DNA from 2 places in the Streptomyces sp. NPDC031210 genome. Region 2 is predicted to be linked to the other one. Evidence: riboswitches for the same ligand, from Rfam matches in the RefSeq annotation. Region 2 holds a riboswitch; the other holds the start of a gene.
What was found. Region 2 has a riboswitch for S-adenosylmethionine ahead of ACZ45Z_RS32355 (aminotransferase class V-fold PLP-dependent enzyme). Riboswitches for the same ligand answer to the same signal wherever they lie in the genome.
Positions count from the first base shown of each region.

Region 1: it holds a riboswitch for S-adenosylmethionine, as region 2 does, so the genes downstream of both, thrC (threonine synthase) here and ACZ45Z_RS32355 (aminotransferase class V-fold PLP-dependent enzyme) in region 2, are expected to answer to the same signal.

Region 1 covers NZ_JBVIHH010000008.1:125,733-129,877, forward strand. The annotation lists gene ACZ45Z_RS16925 (alpha,alpha-trehalose-phosphate synthase (UDP-forming)) at 1-1,077, opposite strand, end outside; gene ACZ45Z_RS16930 (glucosyl-3-phosphoglycerate synthase) at 1,126-2,085, opposite strand; SAM riboswitch class I at 2,258-2,409, shown strand; gene thrC (threonine synthase) at 2,427-3,710, shown strand; gene ACZ45Z_RS16940 (MoaD/ThiS family protein) at 3,773-4,051, shown strand.
Region 2 covers NZ_JBVIHH010000028.1:39,060-57,687, forward strand. The annotation lists gene ACZ45Z_RS32305 (AMP-dependent synthetase/ligase) at 1-892, shown strand, start outside; gene ACZ45Z_RS32310 (glycosyltransferase family 4 protein) at 1,031-2,173, opposite strand; gene ACZ45Z_RS32315 (glycosyltransferase 87 family protein) at 2,422-3,762, shown strand; gene ACZ45Z_RS32320 (hypothetical protein) at 3,780-5,177, opposite strand; gene ACZ45Z_RS32325 (NlpC/P60 family protein) at 5,229-6,269, opposite strand; gene ACZ45Z_RS32330 (C40 family peptidase) at 6,511-7,536, opposite strand; gene ACZ45Z_RS32335 (NYN domain-containing protein) at 7,819-9,192, opposite strand; gene ACZ45Z_RS32340 (hypothetical protein) at 9,211-9,450, opposite strand; gene ACZ45Z_RS32345 (rhomboid family intramembrane serine protease) at 9,647-10,414, shown strand; gene ACZ45Z_RS32350 (Lrp/AsnC family transcriptional regulator) at 10,411-10,692, shown strand; gene ACZ45Z_RS32355 (aminotransferase class V-fold PLP-dependent enzyme) at 10,974-12,347, opposite strand; SAM riboswitch class IV at 12,520-12,637, opposite strand; gene trpD (anthranilate phosphoribosyltransferase) at 12,730-13,794, opposite strand; gene qcrB (cytochrome bc1 complex cytochrome b subunit) at 13,934-15,571, opposite strand; gene qcrA (cytochrome bc1 complex Rieske iron-sulfur subunit) at 15,568-16,632, opposite strand; gene qcrC (cytochrome bc1 complex diheme cytochrome c subunit) at 16,629-17,438, opposite strand; gene ctaE (aa3-type cytochrome oxidase subunit III) at 17,516-18,136, opposite strand; gene ACZ45Z_RS32385 (response regulator transcription factor) at 18,438-18,628, shown strand, end outside.

The sequences.
Region 1 (4,145 bases), on a different contig from region 2:
CAGCCGGTCGACCTGCGCGGTGTACTCGCGGTAGACGGCCAGGTCCTGGCGCGAGGGATAGGCGAACGCGACGTGCACCACCCGCTCGCGCCACTCGGGGCGGTCGGCCAGCAGCCGGCGATAGGCCAGCAGGCCGCGCACGATGTTCTTGGACAGCTCGGTGCGGTCCACGCGGACGATGGTCCGGCGCTCCGCCCCACCGACCTGCGCGCGCAGCGCCGCGAGCCGCTCCTCGACATCCGGGCGGTGCGCCCGCTCCTGGAGGAACGCGGCGTCCGCGCCGAGGCCGTACACCCCGATCGACGTCCGGTGCGGCTCGCCACCGGGCACCGCCGAGAGGAGGTACGGCGACTCCTCGCGCGGCCGGAAGGCTTCGCAGTCCGCGCCCAGCGCGTCCTGGCAGCAGCCCATGAACGCCCGCGCCCACCGCTGGGTCAGGAAGTTCGCGTGGTCCGCGCCGAGGAGGCCCGCCGCCAGCTCGCGGCGGATGTCGTCGGGGAGCATCGCGAAGTATTCGGCGGGCGCCCAGGGGGTGTGCGAGAAGTGGGCGATGCGCAGGTCGGGCCGGCGCTCGCGGAGCATGCCGGGCACCAGCGCCAGGTGGTAGTCCTGGACGAGGACGGCCGCGCCGGGCGCCGCCTGCGCGGCGAGCTCGTCGGCGAACGCGGCGTTGTACGCCCGGTAGGACGCCCACCGGGCGCGGAAGTCCGCGTCGAAGGCGGGCTCCAGCGGCGTCTGGTAGAGCATGTGGTGGACGAACCACAGGACGGAATTGGCGATGCCGTTGTAGGCGTCGGCGTAGACGTCCGCGGGAATGTCCAGCATCCGGACGCGCTGGCCGCCGGTCTCCGCGGGGTCGAGCGCGCCGCCGGTGCGCCGTACGGCCTCCCGGTCGCCCTCGCCGAGCGCGGCGCACACCCATATCGCGTCCGTGTCCGGACCGATGGCGGACAGCCCGGAGACCAGACCGCCGCCGCCCCGCCGGGCGGTCAGCGCGCCGTCCTCGCCCAGGGCGTAGGAGACCGGACCGCGGTTGGACGCGACGAGAACCTCGGCACCACTGCGCTCGGAAACCATGCCGCGAGACTAACCCGCGACAGATCCGCGCAAACGTACGGAGGGCGCTCAGGCCGCGCGGCGTGCGGCGTACTCCGGTATTTCGGCCATGGGCGGCCGCTCCTCGGTGTCCACCTCCGTGGTGCGCGGGACGAAACCGCTCTCGCCGCGCTCGAACTGGGTGAGCTGGGGACGCACCAAGTGGCCACGGGTCAGGCGCAGTTGGGCGGTCCGGTAGATCGCCGCCGCCATCCTTCCCAGCGCCTGGCCGTCCTGGTGGCGGTGCTTGCGCACGCCCACGTCGACCTGGGCGAGGGCGTCGAGGCCGACGGTGTGCAGCGCGTCGACGAGCAGGCCCAGCTCGACGCCGTAGCCGACCGGGAACGGCAGCCTCTCCAGCAGCGAGCGCCGGGCCGCGTACTCCCCGCCCAGCGGCTGGACGAAGCCGGCCAGCCGCGGCCAGTGCAGGTTCAGCAGCGGGCGGGCGACCAGCTCGGTGACCCGGCCGCCCTGGCCGGGCCCGCCGCCGGAGCCGGTCTCCAGCGGCCGGTCGTACATCGCCTTGACGAACTGGATCTCCGGGTCGGTCAGCAGCGGCCCGACGATCCCGGAGACGAAGTCGGACGAGAACTCGCGCAGGTCGGCGTCCACGAAGCAGACGATGTCGCCGCAGGTGGCGAGCAGGGAGCGCCACAGCACCTCGCCCTTGCCGGGCAGGGCGGGCAGGCGCGGCAGGACGCTGTCCCGGCGGACGACCCGCGCGCCGGCCGCCGCCGCGACCTCGGCCGTACGGTCGGCGGAGCCCGAGTCCAGCACCACCAGCTCGTCGACCAGGGGGACCGCGCCCGTCATCAGGTCCGCGCGGATCGCCGCGACGATCGCGCCGACCGTCGCCTCCTCGTCGAGCGCGGGCAGCACTACGCTGACCGTCAGGCCCGTCTGCCGTTTGGCGTCCAGCAGCCGGCCGAGCGGGCGCTCGGCGGCGGACCAGGAGCGGCTGCCAAGCCAGCGCTCCACCTCTTCCAGCACGTCTACGACTCCTCGTGGCCGCCAAAAGAGCCGGCCGGTGTGATCCATCTCGCGGTTCGGACGACTATCTCAACCGTCCGGGCCTTCGGTTACAGTCTTGAACAACGCGGATGACCGTCGCATGTCGGGGGTGCCGCACCACAAACGCCTGGGTTTCGGCCCAGTGCCATACCGCTCATCCAGAGGGGCAGAGGGAAACGGCCCGTTGAAGCCCCGGCAACCCTCCAGCCGGTCTCCGCCATGATCACAGTGCGCGCGAGGCTCCCGGCTAGGGAAGGTGCCAAATCCGTCTCGTGGCGAGATGCGCCGCGAGGAAGATGAGGAGAAAGGGCCTCGCCTCCATGGCTGTGCAAGTCACCGAAACCACTCCCTCCGTCGCTCTCGGTCCCGCCGTCGCACTCTCGTGCCGCGAGTGCGGACAGCGCTTCGACCTCGGCCCGATCTTCGCCTGCCAGGAATGTTTCGGGCCGCTCGAAGTCGCCTACGACCTGCCGAGCGGCGATCCGGAAAGCCTGCGGAAGCGGATCGAGGCCGGTCCCGACAACATCTGGCGCTACGCCCCGCTGCTGCCCGTCCCCACCGACGTGGCCGAGAAGCCGAACCTGAACCCGGGCTTCACCAAGCTCGTCAAGGCCGACAACCTCGCCCGTGAGCTGGGCGTCACCGGCGGCCTGTACGTCAAGGACGACTCCGGCAACCCGACGCACTCCTTCAAGGACCGCGTCGTGGCCATCGCCGTCGAGGCCGCCCGCGCCTTCGGCTTCACCACGCTGTCCTGCTCCTCCACGGGCAACCTCGCCGGCGCGGTCGGCGCCGCGGCGGCCCGCGCCGGTTTCCGCTCCTGCGTGTTCATCCCGCACGACCTGGAGGCGGGCAAGGTCGTCATGGCCGCGGTGTACGGCGGCGAGCTGGTCGGCATCGAGGGCAACTACGACGACGTCAACCGCTTCTGCTCGGAGCTCATCGGCGACCCGCTGGGCGAGGGCTGGGGCTTCGTCAACGTCAACCTGCGCCCCTACTACGGCGAGGGCTCCAAGACGCTGGCGTACGAGATCTGCGAGCAGCTCGGCTGGCGGCTGCCGGACCAGCTCGTCATCCCGATCGCCTCGGGTTCGCAGCTCACGAAGATCGACAAGGGCCTGAAGGAGCTGATCGCGCTCGGGCTCGTCGAGGACAAGCCGTACAAGATCTTCGGCGCGCAGGCCGAGGGCTGCTCGCCGGTCTCGGCGGCCTTCAAGGCCGGCCACGACGTGGTGCGGCCGCAGAAGCCGAACACCATCGCCAAGTCGCTGGCCATCGGCAACCCGGCCGACGGGCCGTACGTGCTCGACATCGCGCGTCGGACGGGCGGCGCGGTGGAGGATGTCGACGACGAGCAGATCGTGGACGCGATCAAGCTGCTGGCGCGGACGGAAGGGATCTTCGCGGAGACCGCCGGCGGGGTGACCGTCGGTGTGACCAAGAAGCTCATCGAGAACGGTCTGCTCGACCCGTCCCTGTCCACCGTCGTCCTCAACACCGGTGACGGCCTCAAGACGCTTGACGCCGTCGCACCCACCACCGGGCCCACAGCCACCATCCGCCCGAGCCTGGACGCGTTCCGCGCGGCCGGCCTGGCCGGCTGAGCCCCGCCCGTACGCCGCCGCTGGCAGCACCGAACTCGCACCCGTCGCTGGAAGGCAGAACCATGAGCGTCAACGTCCGCATCCCCACCATTCTCCGCACGTACACCGGTGGCAAGGCCGAGGTCCCCGCCCAGGGCGCGACCCTGGCCGAGGTGATCGCCGACCTGGAGAAGAACCACCAGGGCATCGCGGCCCGTGTGCTGGACGACGCGGGCAAGCTGCGCCGTTTCGTGAATGTGTATGTCAACGACGACGACGTGCGTTTCGAGCAGGGTCTGGAGACGCCGACGCCGGAGGGCGCCGGTGTGTCGATCATTCCCGCCGTGGCCGGCGGGTGCTGATTCGCGCCATCCCTTCCCCCGCGTGACGTGAATTGCCCCGTTCGCCGAAAAGCGGACGGGGCAATTCCGTGTCGTTAAAGGGGATACCATTGTG
Region 2 (18,628 bases):
GGACACCGCGATCGCCTACAGCCGCGCGCTGGAGACCCCCGAAGGCCCGCCCTTCGGGCTGAAGGTGAAGTACAAGGTCTTCGACCGGCTCGTCTACGGCAAGCTGCGGTCCGTCCTCGGCGGCCGCGCCACGCACGCCATCTCGGGCGGCGCCCCGCTCGGTGAGCGCCTGGGCCACTTCTTCCGCGGTATCGGCTTCACCGCGCTGGAGGGCTACGGGCTGACGGAGTCCTGTGCGGCGACCGCCTTCAACCCGTGGGACCGGCAGAAGATCGGTACGGTCGGCCAGCCGCTGCCCGGCTCGGTGGTGCGGATCGCCGACGACGGCGAGGTGCTGCTGCACGGCGAGCACCTGTTCAGCGGCTACTGGAACAACGAGTCGGCGACCGCGGAGTCCCTGTCCGACGGCTGGTTCCACACCGGCGACATCGGCACCCTGGACGAGGACGGCTACCTCGCCATCACCGGCCGCAAGAAGGAGATCCTGGTCACCGCGGGCGGCAAGAACGTCGCGCCGGCCGTGATCGAGGACCGGATCCGGGCGCACGCCCTGATCGCCGAGTGCATGGTCGTCGGCGACGGCCGGCCCTTCATCGGCGCGCTGGTCACCCTCGACGAGGAGTTCCTGCCGCGCTGGGCCGAGGAGCACGGCCACCCGGCCGGGGTGACACCGGCCGAGATCTCCGCCGACCCCGAGCTGCTGGCCGCCGTGCAGCGCGCGGTCGACGACGGCAACGCGGCGGTCTCGAAGGCCGAGTCGGTGCGCAAGTTCCGTATCCTGCCGACCCAGTTCACCGAGGAATCCGGTCACGTCACGCCGTCGCTGAAGCTCAAGCGGAACGTCGTGGCGAAGGACTTCGCCGAGGAGATCGAGGCGATCTACCGCGGTTAGCCACGGGTGAGCCGACGGGCGCCGGGCGCGTCCCGGCTCCCACCGGAATCCGCCGTCACGGTCGCGCGCCGTGGCGGCGGTTTCCTTTTCCGCCACCGCCACCGCCACCGCCACCGCCACCGCTTCAGCGCACCGCCGCTACAGCAGTTCCTTGAGCCGCTCCGCGAGCAGGTCCCAGCGCCACTTCTCCTCCACCCAGGCCCGGCCGCGCTCACCCATCCTGCGGCGCAGCGCCGGGTCCTTGAGCAGGGCGACGACGCGGTCGGCGGCGTCGGCGGGGGAGCCGCCCGGCACCACCCAGCCGGTCTCGCCGTCCAGCACCGCGTCCGGTGCGCCGCCGGAGTCGCCGGCCACGACGGGCAGCCCGGTGGCGGACGCCTCCAGGTAGACGATGCCCAGGCCCTCGACGTCGAGGCCGCCGCGGCGGGTGCGGCACGGCATCGCGAACACGTCACCGGCGCCGTAGTGGGCCGGCAGCTCCTCCCACGGCACCGCGCCGGTGAAGCGGACCGCGTCCCCGACGCCCTTCGCCGCGGCCAGCGCGCGCAGTTCCTTCTCGTACGGGCCGCCGCCGACGATCAGCAGCACCGCGTCGGGCACCGCGGCCACGATGGCGGGCATCGCCTCGACGAGGGTGTCCTGGCCCTTGCGCGGCACGAGACGGGAGACGCAGACGACGACCGGCCGGCCGGTGAGCCCGAGGCGGGCGCGTACCTCGTCGCCGCCCGAGCCCGGGTGGAAGGTCTTCTCGTCGACGCCCGGCGGGAGGGGGGTCATCCGCGCGGCGGCCCGCTCGGTGAGCGCGCCGGCGATCCGCGAGCGGGTGTACTCGCCGAGGTAGGTGAGGGTGTCGGTGCCCTCGCCGATGCGGCGCAGCAACTGCCGGGCGGCCGGTAGTTGCGCCCAGGCGGCCTCGTGGCCGTGGGTGGTCGCCACGATGCGGCGGGCGCCGGCCGAGCGCAGCGCGGGGGCCATCAGCCCGAGCGGCGCGGCGGCGCCGAACCACACCGAGGAGCAGCCGTGCTCGCGCAGCAGCGCGGTGGCGCGGCGGGTCACCCGGGGGGTGGGCAGCAGCATCGTCGTACGGTCGCGGATCACCGGGAACGGCTGGTCGGCGTCGAACGCGGCGGTGGCCGCCCGGCCCTCCGCGGTCCGCTTCCAGGTCGAGGCGTAGACGACGACCTCGGTGGGGTCCAGCCGGAGCGCCATGCTGTGCAGGAAGGCCTGGATGCCGCCGGGCCGGGGCGGGAAGTCGTTCGTGACGATCAGGGTCTTGTGCACGATGGTCTCTCGGCGGTCGGGGCGGCGGGTGGTGCGCGCCGGCGGGTCCCGGCGGGTCGGGGCCGACAGTACCCGTCGGCGGCGGGCCGTGCGGGGGGCGGCCCCGCCACGCCGGAGGCCCCTGCGCGGCGGTGACGTGCCCCTACCGGCATCATGCGGGCAGAAGGCCCGGACGGCGGCCCGCCGGGCGGACACGGACGCCGGGGACGGACGGTGCCGGCGGACGGTGGAGGACCGAGGAGATGGCGATGACGGGCGACCGCGGGGCCCCGGGTGGGTGGCGGCTCCCCGTCGCGGTCTGGGCCGCGACGCGCACCCTGCTCCTGCTGTGCGCCCTGCGCGTGCTGGTGCTGCCGGGGCCGGATGTCACCACCGATGTCTCGGTGATCTACCAGGGCTGGTCGCGGGTCCTCAAGAGCGGCACCTTCCCGCTGGACGACGTGACCTGGCAGTATCCGCCGCTCGCCGCCCTCGCCATCCTCTCCCCCGCCCTGCTGCCCTTCCTCGGCTACACCCACGCCTTCTTCGCCCTGATCCTGGTCACGGACGCGGCGGCCCTGGCGCTGTTCCTGCGCGCGGGCCGGCGACCCGGCGCCCGGCGGGCGGGGACCTGGGTGTGGATCGCGGGCGTCGCGCTGCTGGGCCCGACCGCGTACGCCCGCTACGACCTGATGGTGACCGCCGTCGCCGTCGCCGCCCTGTTCGCGGCGGCTCGGCACCCGCGCGTGGCGGGCGCGCTGATCGCGTGCGGCGCGCTGCTGAAGGTGTGGCCGCTGCTGCTGCTGTGCGGGGCGCCGCTGCGCGGCCGCCGGGCCCGCGCCCGGTGGCTCACCGCGGCCGCCACCGCCGCCGGGCTGGCACTGTGCTGCACCGCCGCCGCCCCGGGCGCCTTCGCCTTCCTGGTGTTCCAGCGGGACCGGGGTACGGAGATCGAGTCGCTGGGCGCGCTGGTCTTCCACGCCGCCCGGCATTTCGGGTGGCCGGGTGAGGCGCTGCTGAACTACGGCTCGGTGGAGTTCGTGGGGCCGGGCGTCCCGTTCGTCAGCGCCCTCGCGCAGGCGCTGAGCCTCGCCGCCCTGGGCTGGCTACTGCTGTGGCGGGTGCGCGCCCGGCAGCCGACCGCCACGACGCTCGCCGACGCCGCGTTCGCCGCCACGCTGCTGTTCACCACGACCAGCCGGGTGATCAGCCCGCAGTACCTGCTGTGGCTGGTGGGGCTCGCCGCGGTGTGTCTGACGGCCCGCGCGAGCCGGCAGGCGCCGCCGGCCGTCCTGGTGCTGCTCGCCACCGGGGTGACGCAGCTCGAGTTCCCTGTCTGGTTCGACCATGTCGTGGCCGGCGACGGGCCGGGCGTCACGCTGCTCGTGGTCCGCAACGGCCTGCTGGTCGCCGCGTCGCTGCTGGCCTGCCGCCGGCTGTGGGTGGACACCGGCGCGGAGCGCGGCGGGCGTCCCGGCGCGGGCGTGGCCGTCGCCGGGCCGCGCGGCCGTACGGGGGCGGACGGCGGGGCGCCGGACACCGTGGGCCCGGCCGGAACGTCCGCCCGGGCCGGCGGCGCGGGCCCGGGCGGCGCGTCCGGGAGGCGCTGACCGCCCGGGGGGGCCGCTCAGCGCAACTGCGCCCGTACGTACGCCTGCCACAGCCGGGTGAACTCCGCGATGCCCAGGCCCAGTTGGTCGCGCATCGCGCGCTCCAGCCGGTCGGCGCGGGCGGAGCGGGGCGAGGCGTCCCCGCTCCCGGAGGACACCCGGCCGGGCGAGGCGCGCGGGGTGGGGGGCCGGGTGGCCTCCATGGGCACCGCCACGCTGCCGGCCACCGTCGCGCCGCCGCTGCGGCCCACGGCCCGGTAGAAGGCGATGAGCTTGCCCTCGCCCCACTTGTCGGCGATCATCCGGCAGGCCAGCCAGCCGCCCTCGTAGGCCCTCGCCAGCCGGTCCGCGCCGGCCTTGAAGCCGAAGTCCTCGTCCGTCGGCAGCCCGGCGGGGGGCCGCCCGGTGGCGACGGCCCGGGACAGCTCGGGGGCGGCCGTGGACGCCTTGCGGCGGGTACCGCGGTAGGCGACCCAGTCCGCGAAGCCCTCGGAGAGCCACAGCGGGGTGAGGGCGGTGGTGACCGTGCGGGTGGCGACATGGGTGGTCTCGTGGGTGAGGACGACCCGCCGGCCGAGGTCGTTGAGTTCCTCGTAGGCGCGCGGGTTGACGATCACCCGGTCCGCGGGCGCCGACGCCGACGCCGAGGCGCCCGCCTCGCCGGTCGTGACGGCCGCGATCCCCTCGTAGCCGTCGGGATCGTCGCCGCCCAGGAGCTGCGCCATGCCGGCGACCGAGTCCGGCGCCGCCACCACGACCTTGCGCGACCACGGGCCCTTCCAGGCGGCGGAGACCGCGGGCACCGCCGCGTCCACCCGGTCCGCCAGGTCCCGCAGCCGCACCGGGTCGGCGGCGCCGCCCAGGACCAGGCTGTACCGGCCGCGGACCAGCCGGACCGGGCCCTGGTCCCAGAGCTGGCGGGTGCCGGACTTGCCGGCCCGCGCGCCGTCGGAGTCGGAGGAGATCCGCCAGTGGCCGTCGTGCTCGGTCAGGGTCAGGTACTGCAGGGAGGTGACGGGCGCGGTGTCATAGCCCTTGATGCGGTAGCGCAGCCGCACCTTCGCGGCGAGCCGCTCACCGGTGCCGCCGTCGGGCAGCGGGAACGCGCCGGTGGAGAGCAGGTCGTAGTGCCAGTCGGCCAGCGGCACCGGCGCCAGGTTGCCGAACACCTGCCGCTGCCGGTCGCGGTAACCGGCGGCGTGCGGGTCGACGGCCGCCAGGAAGCCGGCGGCGTCGCGGTCGCGGACGGCCCGGGCCCGGGCGTCGAGCATCCGCTGGACGTCGGGGAACCGGTCGCGTCCGGGCGGCGCGGGCGCGCAGCCGGCGAGCTGGGCGAGCAGCGCGAGCAGCGGCAGGGCGCAGACCGCCGCCGTGGCGCGCGGTGACCGCCGCTGTCCCGTCCGCTGACCTGACATGCGGCCGATCGTATGTGCGGTACGGGCGCGGCAAAACCGCAGGGAGCGACGTCAGGGCCGGGTGATGGAGGAGATCGGCATCATGCCGACCGGGTCGTAGCGCACCCGCGCGCCGGGATAGGGGGCGTGGATGACCTGGCCGTTGCCGACGTACATCCCCACGTGGCTGCCGTCCGAGCGGTAGATGACGAGGTCGCCGGGTTGGGCCTGGTCGAGTGACAGCCGCCGGCCGGCGCCGCGCTGGGCCTGCGAGGTGCGGGGGATGGAGACGCCGGCCCGGCTGTAGGCCCATTGGGTGAGGCCGGAGCAGTCGAAGGCCACGGGCCCGCTGCCTCCCCAGACGTAGGGGGAGCCGACGGCGGCCCGGGCGGCGGCGACGGCCGCCGCGGCCCGTCCTGAGGACGGCAAGGCTCCCAAGAGGTCCGGGAGCACCCCGTCCCGTCCGTCGCCGCGCGAGGCCCGTTCGTAGGCCGCCCGCTCGGCCGCGGGGAGCGCGTTGAGCATCCGTCGCGCGGTGGCGAGCTTGCGCTGGACCTCTTTCTTGTGGCGCGCGACGTCCTTGCGGCCGGCCTCCAGGTCCGCCAGCTTCGCCACCGTCTCCCGGCGCCACTGGTCCAACTCCCGCCGCGCCGACTGGAGTTCCCGCAGTTCGACCGCCTGGGTGCGGTGCAGCCGGTCGAGGGCGGCGGCCTTCTCCAGGTAGGTGTCGGGGCCCTCGGAGAGCAGCAGTTTGACGGTGGGGTCGATGCCGCCCTCGCGGTACTGGGCGGCGACCAGCGCGCCGAGCCGGCCGCGCATGCGGTTGACGCGCTCCTGGGCGCGGGCGGTGCGGTCCTGGAGGCGGGTCACCTCGTGGCGGAGCTTCCCGGCCAGCTCGTCGGCGCCGTTGTACCTCTCGGTGGCCCGCTCGGCCTGCTCGTACAGCTCGTCGATCCGCTCGGCCGTCGCGTCGTGGGCGGGGCCGTCCGCCGGGTCCGCGGACGCGGCGGGCGCGGCGAGCGTGGCGGCCGCGGTCGCGAGAGCCGCGGAAAGGACGGTGACACCGGTGAGGGTGACCGGGCCGGGCTGCGAGGTACGGCGATGGGACACCAAGGGGGCCGCGACTCCTTCCGTGCGCAGCCCCTGCCGCCCGGGAGGGCGGTCGGTGACCGGCAACTGCGCGGGCAGAGAGTAACGGCGCCGGTGCGTACCGGCCAAAGAGCTCCGCCCCCGCACACGAAGCCGCCCCGCCGGTGAGTTCGCAGGTCACCGGCGGGGCGGGAAGTCAGCGGCGCGGGCCGCAATTCGCCCGTTCGGGCGGGTGCTTCGGGGGATTACGAGGCGTGGTGAGGGGTCAGACCCGCACGCCGAACATGAACGGCATGTTGTTGATCGACTCGTAGCGCACGTTGGCGCCGGGCTTCGGCGCGTGCAGCACCTGGCCGTTGCCGGCGTAGAGACCTATGTGGTGCAGGTCGCCGTAGAAGAGCACCAGGTCGCCGGGCTTGAGCGCGCTCTGCGAGCCGATGCGCGTGCCGGCGTTGGCCTGCTCCTGGGAGGTGCGCGGCAGTGCCTGGCCGGCCTGCTGGTAGGCCCAGGAGGTCAGACCCGAGCAGTCGAACGACGACGGGCCGGTGGCGCCCCAGACGTAGGGCGAGCCTATCTTCGACTGGGCGGCGGACAGGGCGGCCGCACCGCGCTGCGAAGCGGGCACGTCGTCGCCGAGGTTGACCCGGTCGTTGGCACGGTTGGCGCGGGCCTCCTTGGCCTCCAGCGCGGCGCGCTCCTTGGCCGTGAGGGTGTTGAGCAGCTCCTGCGCCTTGGCGAGCTTGCTCTTGATCTCGTCCTTCTTGTCACCGAGCGCCTCGCGGGTCTCGGTGAGGTCCTGGATCTTGCTCGCGGCTTCCGCGCGCTCCTGGGCGAGCCGGCGCTGCTTGTCCGCGATGGTCTTGAGCTGTTCGGCCTGCTTGCCGCTCAACTGGTCGAGGGTGGCGGCCTTCTCCAGGTAGGTGTCCGGGTCGCCGGAGAGGAAGAGCTGGACGGAGGGGTCGATGCTGCCGCTGCGGTACTGACCGGAGGCGACGGCGCCCAGACCCTTGCGGAGCTGGTTGAGCTCTCCCTGGCCGCGGGCGACCTTGTCCTGGAGGCTCTCGACCTCCTTCTGCAGCTTCTCCTGGTCTTCCTTGACGCCGTTGTACTTCTCGGTGGCCTGCTCCGCCTGCTCGTAGAGCTTGTCGACCTCGGCCTTGACGTCCTTCTTCGTCTGCTGCGGATCGGCCTGGGCGGCCTGCGACGAGAGGGCGACGGCCGCTGCGGCGGTCGCGGTCAGCACGGTCACACGAGTACGGCTCGGCTGCTTGGGTCGACGGTGGGACGCCACGAAGGCGAGCTCCTTCTTCCTCCAGCCGCCTACCGGGAGTGGGGGGCTATAAGACCCCGGCTCCGCGTGAACGCCGCGGACTCGGCGGTTCCTTCACTGTTCATCCCGGATGGATGATCACCTGCATGAAGGTTCGAGCCCTGACCTTAGTAACCCAGTTGTGATCGCTTCAAATCCTCAGAGGAAAAAACTGCGACCTGACCCTCAACCTTTACCAACATCACACAGGCAGTAATGGCCATTTGACGCACAGATACGAATGGCGGGCGCTTTTGCCGACCGTCAGGTGCGGGCAAGTCGCTTGAGAAGCAGGGCCGATGCGACCGGCCGCGCGCCGGCCTTCGCCACTCCGTCGGCCACTTCCCGGTCCGTGGAGACCACGACGACCGGACGGCCGGGCGGTTCGGCCCTTACGAGCTGACGAATCAACTCATCGGCCGTTACGCCCGGTTTGCTGAACAACACCCGCACTCCGCGCGGCGGCGCGAGCAGCACCGGCGCCGCCAGCTCCGCGCCGTCGAAGACACAGGTCATCTCCGCGCCGGTCTGCGCCGCCAGCACCGCCAGCCCGCCCAGCAGTCGCAGCCGCTGCTTGTCCAGCGGCATGGTCGGATAGCCGGTTTTGGTGACGTTGTACCCGTCGACGACCAAATGTGCCTGCGGCAGGGCCAGAAGCTGGTCGAGCAGCGCCGGGTCGGTCTCGGACAGCGCGCGGGTGGCGATGTCCTTGGGCGTCATCCGGCCCGGCTCCACCGCCTCGACGGTGTCCGCCGGATGGACGCTGGCGGGCGGCAGCGCCAGCTCGCGCCGCAGCCCCTGGGCCGCGTCGAGGACGGTGTCCAGCAGCAGTCGCAGCCGCATGTCCTCGACACTGCGCCCCTCGCGGGCGGCCCGCCGGCTGGTCTCCAGCGCCGCCTCCGCCTCACCGATCCGCGCCTTGAGCCGGCGCAGCTCGCTGTCGGCGGCCGTCTTCTCCGTGGCGGCCTGGGAACGGACGGCGTCCAGCGCGGCCTGGGCCTTGCGCACGGCGGCCTCGCCGCGCTTGACGTCGTTGAGCGCGCTGCGCAGCTTGCGCTGGAGCGACTCGTTCTCCTTGCGGGCGGCGTCCAGGTCCACCCGGATCCGGTCGGTTTCCGTACGGCCTTCCGTGCGCGCCCGCGTCAGCTCCTCGCGGAGCCTGGCCAGCTCGCGTTCGGCCTCCTCGCCGGCCCGCTCGGCGCGGACCCGCTGGGCCTCCTCGCCGGCCGCGGCGACGAGCTTGACCCAGCCTTCGGGGCGCAGCACGTAGGCGGCCGCCGCGACGTCCAGCGGGTCGGCGGCGGCCGGCGGGGTGCCGTGGTCCAGGGCTTCGGCGAGCTCCGGCTGGGCCTCGCGGAGCTTGCCGGCGATCCGCTGCCGGAAGACCGTGTCGCTCTCCAGCGTCGCGGCCATGGCGTTACCGGCGAACTTCGCCCGCCGGGTCGGGGTGAACCGGGCGTACTGCCGCAGCGCCGGAGGGAGTTCGGCGACGGTCAGGGCGCCGAAGGACTCCGCGGTGAGCGCCACGACCCGGCGCCGGACGCCCTCGGGCAGCGGGCGGTCGAGCACGTCGTCGGCCGCACCCTCGGATGCGTCGGCGCGCTCCGCCCCCGGCTCCCCTTCTGGACGCTCCACCACGGCTGCATCGCTCCGTTCTCAGGCACTCGCGCCCGGCCGGTCGACCAGTTCGATCTGGTCGACCGCGTTGCACCAGCGGCAGCGCACGGACTCGATGCTCTCACTCAGGACCTCGCGCTCCTCCACCTTCGGCTCCCCGGCCAGGTCCAGGTGGAGGTACTCGACGACCTTGGACCGGCGGGTCACGTCGAAACGCGTGAGGTTGCCGCACAGGGTGCAGCGCCACCGGGTTTCGGCCGTCGGCAGGGGAACAGCCATCGTGTCGTCCTCTTTCGTGCTCATCGTGCTCATACTGGGGTGCGATTCACGCGGTGCGCCGTCGGACTGCGGAAGTACGCGAAGTGCTGCCTGCAACCCTACGGCCTGACAAGGGGGCCGGTGCGGGCCCTGCCCACGACCTGGAACGCGGCGAGGCACTCTGTCCCGATTGCCCGCCTTGAGCCATGATCACTTCATGACGGCGCCGCCCCCCTTCCCCTCCCCCTCCGGCCCGCCCCGGCCGCCGCACCCGGCCCGGTCACTGCGCGTGGTGCTCTCCCGGGTGACGCACGTACTGACCGTCCTGTGCTGTGGGGTCTTCCTCCTCGGCCCCGCCTCGGGCTTCAACCGCGTCTACGGCACCGGCGACGCCCTCCTACGGGCCCAGACCGCATATTTCGAACGCTGGGGGGTGATTCCCGCGGAGCTGTGGAGCGGCTCGGCCAAGGCGCTCCTCTCGCCGCTGACCGCGCTGTTCGTCCACGGAAGCTGGCTGCACCTGCTGGGCAACATGCTGTTCCTGTACGTCTTCGGCGGCATGACCGAGACGCGGATGGGCCGGCCGGCGTTCGCCGCCTTCTACCTCGGCGTCGGCTACCTCGCCCTGCTGGGCTACGCGGCCGCGCACGCCGCCTCCGGACAGACCCTGGTGGGCGCCTCCGGCTCGATCTCCGGCATCCTGGGCGCCTTCCTCTACCTCTTCCCCAAGGCCCGGGTCACCAGCCTCTTCCCGTTCCTGTTCTTCCTGCCGCTGCGCTTCCCCGCCTGGATCGTGCTGCTGTTCTGGTTCGTCCTCCAGTGGCAGGCCGCCCAGGACGACCCCAGCGGCCCCGGCGTCGCCTACCTCGCCCATGTGGTGGGTTTCGCGCTCGGCTTCCTGTACGCGTGGGCGCGCTACGGGCGGGATAGTGTGGGGCGCACCAAGGGGAGAGAACGGGCGACCGAGGGAGAGAGCCAGCCGTGATCACGTCGATCGTGCTCATCAAGACCAGCGTGGACCGGATCCCGGAGATCGCCGAGAAGATCGCCGCCCTGGAGGGCGTCAGCGAGGTCTACTCCGTCACCGGTGCGCACGACCTGATCGCGATGGTCCGGGTGGCCGCCCACGACGACCTCGCCGAGGTCATCCCCGGCCGCATCAGCAAGGTCCCCGGCGTCGCCTCCACCGAGACGCACATCGCGTTCCGCACGTACTCCCAGCACGACCTGGAGGCGGCGTTCGCGATCGGGCTCGACGCGTAGCCCGTTTTTCCCCACGTTGTCGGCCGTCCCGCCGTGGGGCTTTCTCGCTGTTGCGCCTGCGGCCCGTCCCCTGCGCTTTGCCTTGGCCGACGTGTCGGGCTGTCCCGCCGTGGCGCCTGCGGCGGGCGGTGCCGCTTGCGCGGGGCTGTTCGGCTGCGGGACCGGGCCTCCGGACTCCGTCCGGAGGGCCGTCACCGCACCCGACAAACCCACGCCCGCCGCAGGCGCGACGGCGATGAACCCCCACGGCGGGAAGGCCGACAACACGGGGATGAACCGCGTCAAGAAGACGCGGGAACGCAACGGCCGTCCTGGGTGCGGTAGTTCCAGCGCGCGCCGTCCGCGACGAGTTCCTTGACGGCCCGCACGAACCGTTCGACGTGCTCCTCGGGCGTGCCCGCGCCGAAGCTCACCCGGATCGCGTTCAGCGACCTCTCCCCGGGCGCCGCGTCAGGGGCGCCGCACTCCCCCGGCTCCTGCGGCTCGCCGCCCAGCAGGGTCCGCACCAGCGGGTGGGCGCAGAACAGGCCGTCGCGGACGCCGATGCCGTACTCCGCCGACAGCGCCGCCGCGAAGTGCGAGCTGTTCCAGCCCTCGACCACGAAGGACAGGACGCCCACGCGCGGCGCGTCGTCGCCGAAGAGCGAGAGCACCTTCACCTCGGGGACCTCGGCCAGGCCCGCGCGGAGCCGGTCGATCAGCGCCTGCTCGCGGGCGACGAGCGTGTCGAAGCCGGCCTCGGTCAGCGCCTGGCAGGCGGCGGCGACGGCGTAGGCGCCGATGACGTTGGGCGAGCCGGCCTCGTGCCGGGCCGCGGTGGTGTGCCACTCGACGTCCACCCCGCCATCGGCCCGCCGCGCGACCTTGCGGCTCGCGCCGCCGCCCGCGAGGTACGGCTCGGCCTGGCTCAGCCAGTCGGCGCGGCCGGCCAGCACCCCCGCGCCGAACGGCGCGTACAGCTTGTGCCCGGAGAAGGCGACCCAGTCCACGTCCAGTGCGGCGAGGTCGACGGGGTGGTGCGGTGCGAGCTGCGCCGCGTCCAGCACGATCCGTGCGCCGTGCGCGTGCGCCGCGGCCGCCAGCTCCTTGACCGGCCACAGCTCACCGGTCACGTTCGACGCGCCGGTCACACACACCAGCGCCGGGCCGGGAAGCTCCCGCTCGGCCAGCGCCCGCTCCAGCGTGTCCACCGCCTGCCGGGGGGTGCGCGGCGCGTTGAGGTACGTCACCGCCGTGTCCGGTCGCCGCTCCCAGGGCAGCAGCGAGGCGTGGTGCTCGGTCTCGAAGACGAACACCCGGGTGCCGTGCGGGAGTACGGACGCCAGGAGGTTCAGCGAGTCGGTCGTGGAGCGGGTGAAGACGACCTGGTCGTCCGCGCGGCAGCCCAGGAAGGCGGCGATGGTGGCGCGGCTGTTCTCGAACAGGTCGGTGGAGAGCTGCGAGAGGTAGCCGGCGCCGCGGTGCACGCTTCCGTAGTACGGCGCGTAGGCGGCCACGTCGTCCCAGACCCGCTGGAGCGCGGGCGCGCTGGCGGCGTAGTCCAGCGCGGCGTAGTCCACCTCGCCACCGGTCACGAGCGGGACGAGGACATCACGGCCCAGAACCGGCAGCGGGGCACACAGCGAACGGTCGGCGGCGACGGCGGAAACAGGCATGGCGAACTCCCGTAAGAGAAAAGCGAATTCGCTGCGAAAGGGCGCGCGGACACTAGCCGGCACGGCGGCGCAGCGGAAAGGAAAAGGGTGCGGAAAAGGGGCCGTCGGGCCCTATCGCATTCGCTGAATCACGGAAAGGAGCTCCCTCGGAGGACCAGGATCCCTGGCGAGGGATCCGCGCTTGCCGCAGACCTCGCTGCCTGCGGCCTGGTCATCACCCGGGGCACCCCGCCACGGAAGGAGGGTTGCCGGACAGCGGGCCGGGGCCTGCATCGCTGTCACTCGTGACCTGTCCAGCATCATGCCATACACGGGAACGGACGCAAGGCCGGGTCCGTATGACGGAACCGACCTCGCGTCCTCACCCCCACGAGGGGGCCGTTCAGGCGTTGCTGGCGGCCACCCAGCGCTCCAGCGTCCGCTTGGCCGCCCCGGAGTCGATCGACCGGGCGGCGGTGGCGATCCCCGCCCGGATCTGCTCGGCCAGCGGCGCGTCCGACGGCGCGAGCGCCACCAGGGCCGCCGCGGAGTTCAGCAGCACCGCGTCGCGCACCGGTCCGGTCTCGCCGTCCAGCAGCCGGCGCGCCACGTCCGCGTTGTACGACGCGTCCGCGCCGCGCAGCGCCTCCACGGGCACCAGCGGGATGCCGGCGTCGCGCGGGTCGAACGCCTCCTCGCGCACCGCGCCGTCCCGCACGATCCACACCCGCGAGGTCGCGGTCGTCGTCAGCTCGTCCAGCCCGTCGTCACCGCGGAAGACCAGCGCCGACGAGCCGCGCTCGGCGAGCACGCCCGCCAGGATCGGCGCCATCCGCGCGTCCGCGACACCGGTCGCCTGCGCGCGGACCCGGGCGGGGTTGGTCAGCGGGCCCAGCACGTTGAAGGTGGTGCGGATGCCCAGCTCGCGGCGGGCGGGCGCGACATGCCGCAGCGCGGGGTGGAACTTCACCGCGAAGCAGAAGGTGATGCCCGCTTCCTGGGCGACGGCGGCGACCCGGGCCGGCGACAGGTCGAGGTTGACGCCGAGCTTCTCCAGCACGTCGGAGGCGCCGCTGGCCGAGGACGCCGCGCGGTTGCCGTGCTTGACGACCTTCGCGCCGGTGCCGGCCACCACGATCGCGGACATCGTGGAGATGTTGACGGTCTTGGCGCCGTCGCCGCCGGTGCCGACGATGTCCACGCTGGGGCCGGGCACGTCGATCAGCCGGGCGTGCGCGTACATCGCCCGTACCAACCCGGAGATCTCCGCGACGGTCTCGCCCTTGGCCCGCAGCGCGACCGCGAACCCGGCGACCTGCGCGTCGGTGGCCTCGCCCCGCATGATCCGGTCCATCGCCCAGGCCGTGTCGTCGGCGGTGAGGTCCCGGCCGTCGAGCAGGGCGTTCAGCGTGTCCGGCCAGGTGTGGGCCGCCACGCTGTCGCCGCCGACCGGGGTCACAACGTTCATGGTCCACTCTCCTGGTTCGTCACCTGCTTATGCCGTCACCCTATCCAGGCCCGGAAATGCCGGAAGGCCCCGTCCGACGTCCGGACGGGGCCCTCTGGGTGGCGTGCTCGGTGCCGTCCGGGGACGGCACCGTGAGGGATCAGTGGTGGCCGTGGCCGCTGGTGATCTCCCGGTATTCCTCGGCCGTGGGCTTCGGAATGACGTTGTCCTCGCCGTAGAACGACTGCGAGAGCTTGGCGCGCAGCTTCTCGGTGCGCTTCACCTTGCGCTCGACGCCGTTCTCGTCGACCGTCGGGCCGAGCTCCAGAGGCACGGGCTGCTCGTGCTGCGTGAGCGTGTGCAGTTGCTCCTGGTCGAGCGGCTCGTGGACCTCGATGAACTCACCGTGCGGCAGGCGCTTGATGATGCCGGACTCGCGTCCGTGCAGCACCTTGTCCTTGTCGCGCCGCTGGAGGCCCATGCAGATCCGCTTGGTCGCGATGAACGCGAGCACCGGCAGGACGAAGAAGCCGATCCGGACGAACCACGTGAGCGAGTTCAGCGACAGGTGGAAGTGCGTGGCCCAGAGGTCGTTGCCACCACCGATCAGCATCACGAAGTACGCGACGAGCCAGGCGACACCGAAGGCGGTGCGGGTGGGGACGTTGCGCGGGCGGTCCAGGATGTGGTGCTCGCGCTTGTCGCCGCTGACCCAGGACTCCACGAACGGGTAGACCGCGATCGCGACCAGCACCAGCGGGAAGACGACGATCGGGATCAGCACACCGAAGTTGACGGTGTGGCCCCAGAAGTTCCACTCCCAGCCCGGCATCACACGCACCAGACCCTCGGCGAAGCCCATGTACCAGTCGGGCTGGGCGCCGGTGGAGACCTGGTCGGGCCGGTAGGGGCCCATCGCCCAGACCGGGTTGATGCTGGCGATCGCGGCGATCACCGAGATGACGCCGAAGACCAGGAAGAAGAAGCCTCCCGCCTTGGCCATGTAGACCGGCAGCAGCGGCATGCCCACGACGTTGTTGTTGGTCTTGCCGGCACCCGGGAACTGCGTGTGCTTGTGGTAGAAGACCAGGATCAGGTGCGCCACCAGCAGGCCGAGCATGATGCCCGGCAGCAGCAGCACGTGCACCGTGAAGAACCTCGGGATGATGTCGTGCCCCGGGAACTCCCCGCCGAAGATGAACATCTGGAGGTAGGAACCCACCAGCGGCATCGCCAGGATGACGCCCTCGATGAACCGCACGCCGGTGCCGGAGAGCAGGTCGTCGGGGAGCGAGTAGCCGGTGAAGCCGGTGAACATGCCCAGCACGAACAGCAGGAAGCCGAACAGCCAGTTGACCTCGCGCGGCTTGCGGAAGGCGCCGGTGAAGAACACCCGCATCATGTGGACCATCATCGCGGCCAGGAAGACCAGCGCGGCCCAGTGGTGCATCTGGCGGATGAGCAGACCACCGCGGACGTCGAAGCTGATGTTCAGCGTCGACTCGAAGGCCTGCGTCATCCGGATCCCGTGCATGGGCACGTAGGAACCGTGATAGGTCACCTCGGCCATGCTCGGGTGGAAGAACAGCGTCAGGTAGACACCGGTCAGGATGATGATGATGAAGCTGTAAAGCGCGACCTCACCCAGCATGAAGGACCAGTGGTCCGGGAAGATCTTGCGCATGTTGGCCTTGGCGAGGCTGTAGATGCCCAGCCGGCCGTCGGCCCAGTCGGCGATCCGCTCGCCCGCGGGCGCTTTGCCGCGGCGCGGGGGGGTCGCGCTCGTCTCGTTACTCATCCGCGCTCCCAGAAGCTCGGGCCGACGGGCTCCGCGAAGTCGCTGGCGGCTTCGAGGTAGCCGTCCTTCACCGTGATGTGCAACTGCGGCAGGGCGTGTCCGGCGGGGCCGAAGATCACCCGAGCGCCGTCGGAAAGGTCGAAGGTCGACTGGTGGCACGGGCAGAGCACGTGGTGCGTCTGCTGCTCGTACAGGCTGATCGGGCAACCCACGTGGGTGCAGATCTTCGAGTACGCCACGATGCCCTCGTGCGACCAGGCCAGTTCCTGCTTGTCCTTGATGTTCTCCGGCTGGATGCGGACGAGCATCAGGGCGTCCTTGGCGATCTTCTGGTTGAACTCCTCGTCGTGCTCCTCCAGGCCCTCGGGCTTGGCGAACGTCAGGGAGCCGACCGCGATGTCCTCGGGACGCAGCGGGAGGTTCGTCGACTGGTTGACCAGGCGGATGCCCTTCTTCCAGCCGGTGCCGCGCAGCTTGTTCTCGGGCAGCGGCCCGAGGTCACGCAGCAGGACGACGCCGGAGAGCGGCACCAGTGCCAGCGCGCCGAACATCGTGTTGCGAATCAGCTTGCGGCGCCCGAGGGCGGACTCCTTGGCGCCCGTGGCGAAGTCCGCCAGGACCTTGGCCCGTACCTCGGGGCTGGCCTCGACCGGGTGCCGGTCGTCGGCGACCTCCTCGTCGGACATCAGCGTGCGGGCCCAGTGGACGGCGCCGGCGCCGATGCAGAAGAGCGCCACACCGAGGGTCAGACCGAGCGCGAAGTTCAGCGCGCTGAGGTGACCGATCGGCCAGATGTAGACGATCTTGTCGATCGGGAAGATCACGTACGAGGCGATGAAGCCCACCGTGGCGAGCATCGACACCAGGAAGAGGAAGGCGACGGTGCGCTCGGAGCGCCGCGCGGCCTTCTCGTCGATGTCCTGGACGCGGTGCTCGTGGGGCGGCAGCCCCGGATCGGCGAACGGGTTCTCGGCCGTCGCCACCACGCCTTCGTGAGCCGTCTCCCGCTCACTGGGAAGGGTCTCTTCCCGCACGTCTTCGTGTCGTCCAGTCTCACTCATGACTTCTTGGCCTTCGTAGTCCGGGCAGCGACCCAGATGGCGACCGCGATCAGCGCGCCCAGGCCGAAGATGTAACCGAAGAGGCCCTCACTGACCGGGCCGAGACCGCCGAGGTCCAGACCGCCGGGGCTCTCGGAGTCATCGCCGTTGACGGCGCCGAGGTACGCGATGATGTCCTTCTTGTTGTCCTTCGACAGCGAGCCGTCACCGAAGGAGGGCATGTTCTGCGGGCCGGTTTCCATGGCCTCGTAGATGTGCTTGGGGTTCACGCCCTCAAGCGTCGGTGCGTACTTGCCGTTGGTGAGGGCGCCGCCCTTACCGGTGAAGTTGTGGCACTGCGCGCAGTTGGTGCGGAACAGCTCGCCGCCTTTGCCGATGTCGGCGTTGTCGGGGCTGTACTGCTTCGCGTCCGGCACGGTCGGGCCGGCGCCGAGCGACGCGACGTACGCCGCGAGCTGCTCGGTCTGCGCGTTGTTGTAGATGTTCCGCTTCCGCGGCACCTGGGCGCCGGGCTGCTGGGCCGGCATGCGGCCGGTGCCGACCTGGAAGTCGACGGCTGCGGCACCGACGCCCACCAGGCTCGGGCCGTCGGTCGTGCCCTGACCGCCGGTGCCGTGGCAGCTTGCGCAGCCCACGGCGTAGAGCTTCTTGCCCTCCTTGATGGCAAGAGACTGGGCGGTGTCATCGGCCTGAGCCTTGTCCGCCGGCGCGAACGCGGCGTACAGCCCCCCAGTGACCGCCAGCGCGAAGAGTAGGACGACGAGCGCCGCCAGCGGATGGCGCCGTCGTGCGGAGAGCTTTTTCACGGATTACCCCGGTGTCAGGATCTTCTGCGTCGATGCTTTGGCTATGTCTGTCGGAAATGCGGGTCCGGTCGGACCGGCTACCGGATCAGGTAGATCGTGGCGAAGAGGCCGATCCAGACCACATCGACGAAGTGCCAGTAGTAGGACACGACGATGGCCGCGGTGGCCTGCGTGTGGGTGAACCTCTTGGCCGCGTACGTCCTGCCCAGGACCAGCAGGAAGGCGATCAGACCGCCCGTCACGTGCAGTCCGTGGAAGCCGGTGGTCAGGTAGAACACCGAGCCGTACGGGCCGGAGGAGAGCGAGAGGCCCTCTTCCTTGACCAGTGCGGTGTATTCGTAGACCTGACCGCCGATGAAGATCGCACCCATGACGAAGGTGATCACGAACCAGGCGCGCAGCTTCTTGACATCGCCGCGCTCGGCGGCGAAAACGCCGAGCTGACACGTCAGCGAGCTGAGCACCAGGATCGTGGTGTTCGTCGCGGAGAACGGAAGATTCAGCGCATCGGCGGATTCCTTCCAATACTCGGCTCCGGTCACCGATCGGAGGGTGAAGTACATCGCGAAGAGGGCCGCGAAGAACATCAGCTCGGAACTCAGCCAGATGATGGTTCCGACGCTGGTGAGGTTCGGCCGATTGACCGACGGGTGCGCGTGCCCGGTTTCTACTGTCGTTGCTGTCGCCACGACCGACATTATGTCGGTCGCTTATCCCGCCCTCACTCCGGGGGGTGCCGTTCGGTGTGTCCAGGACGTATGCCCTGCTCGTGCCGACCGTTGCGGCAGTCGCCCGAAGGGGGGATACCCGGCGGGCGCGACGCCTCGCCGGCCCGGGCGCGGCGGGCGCTGACGGCCCGTCGGGGAGATCGCGGATCCGTCCGACCTCTCCTGCCGGGGCCCGCTGCGGGAGTAGCATCCGTCCCCTACCTACGGTGGGGACGCCCCATGCAACGGTCCCGCTCCCCCATCCCGTGCCGCGACGAAGCGTGGAGGAACGATGCAGGCGACTGCCACGGTGCTGGTCTACAGCGACAACGCCAACACCCGGGAGCAGGTGCGGCTGGCGGCCGGCCGGCGGCCCGCCCCCGACGTCCCGCCGATCGAGATCCTGGAGTGCGCGACCCAGCCCGCCGTCATCGAGGCGCTGGAGCAGGGCGGCATCGACGTCTGCGTGCTGGACGGCGAGAC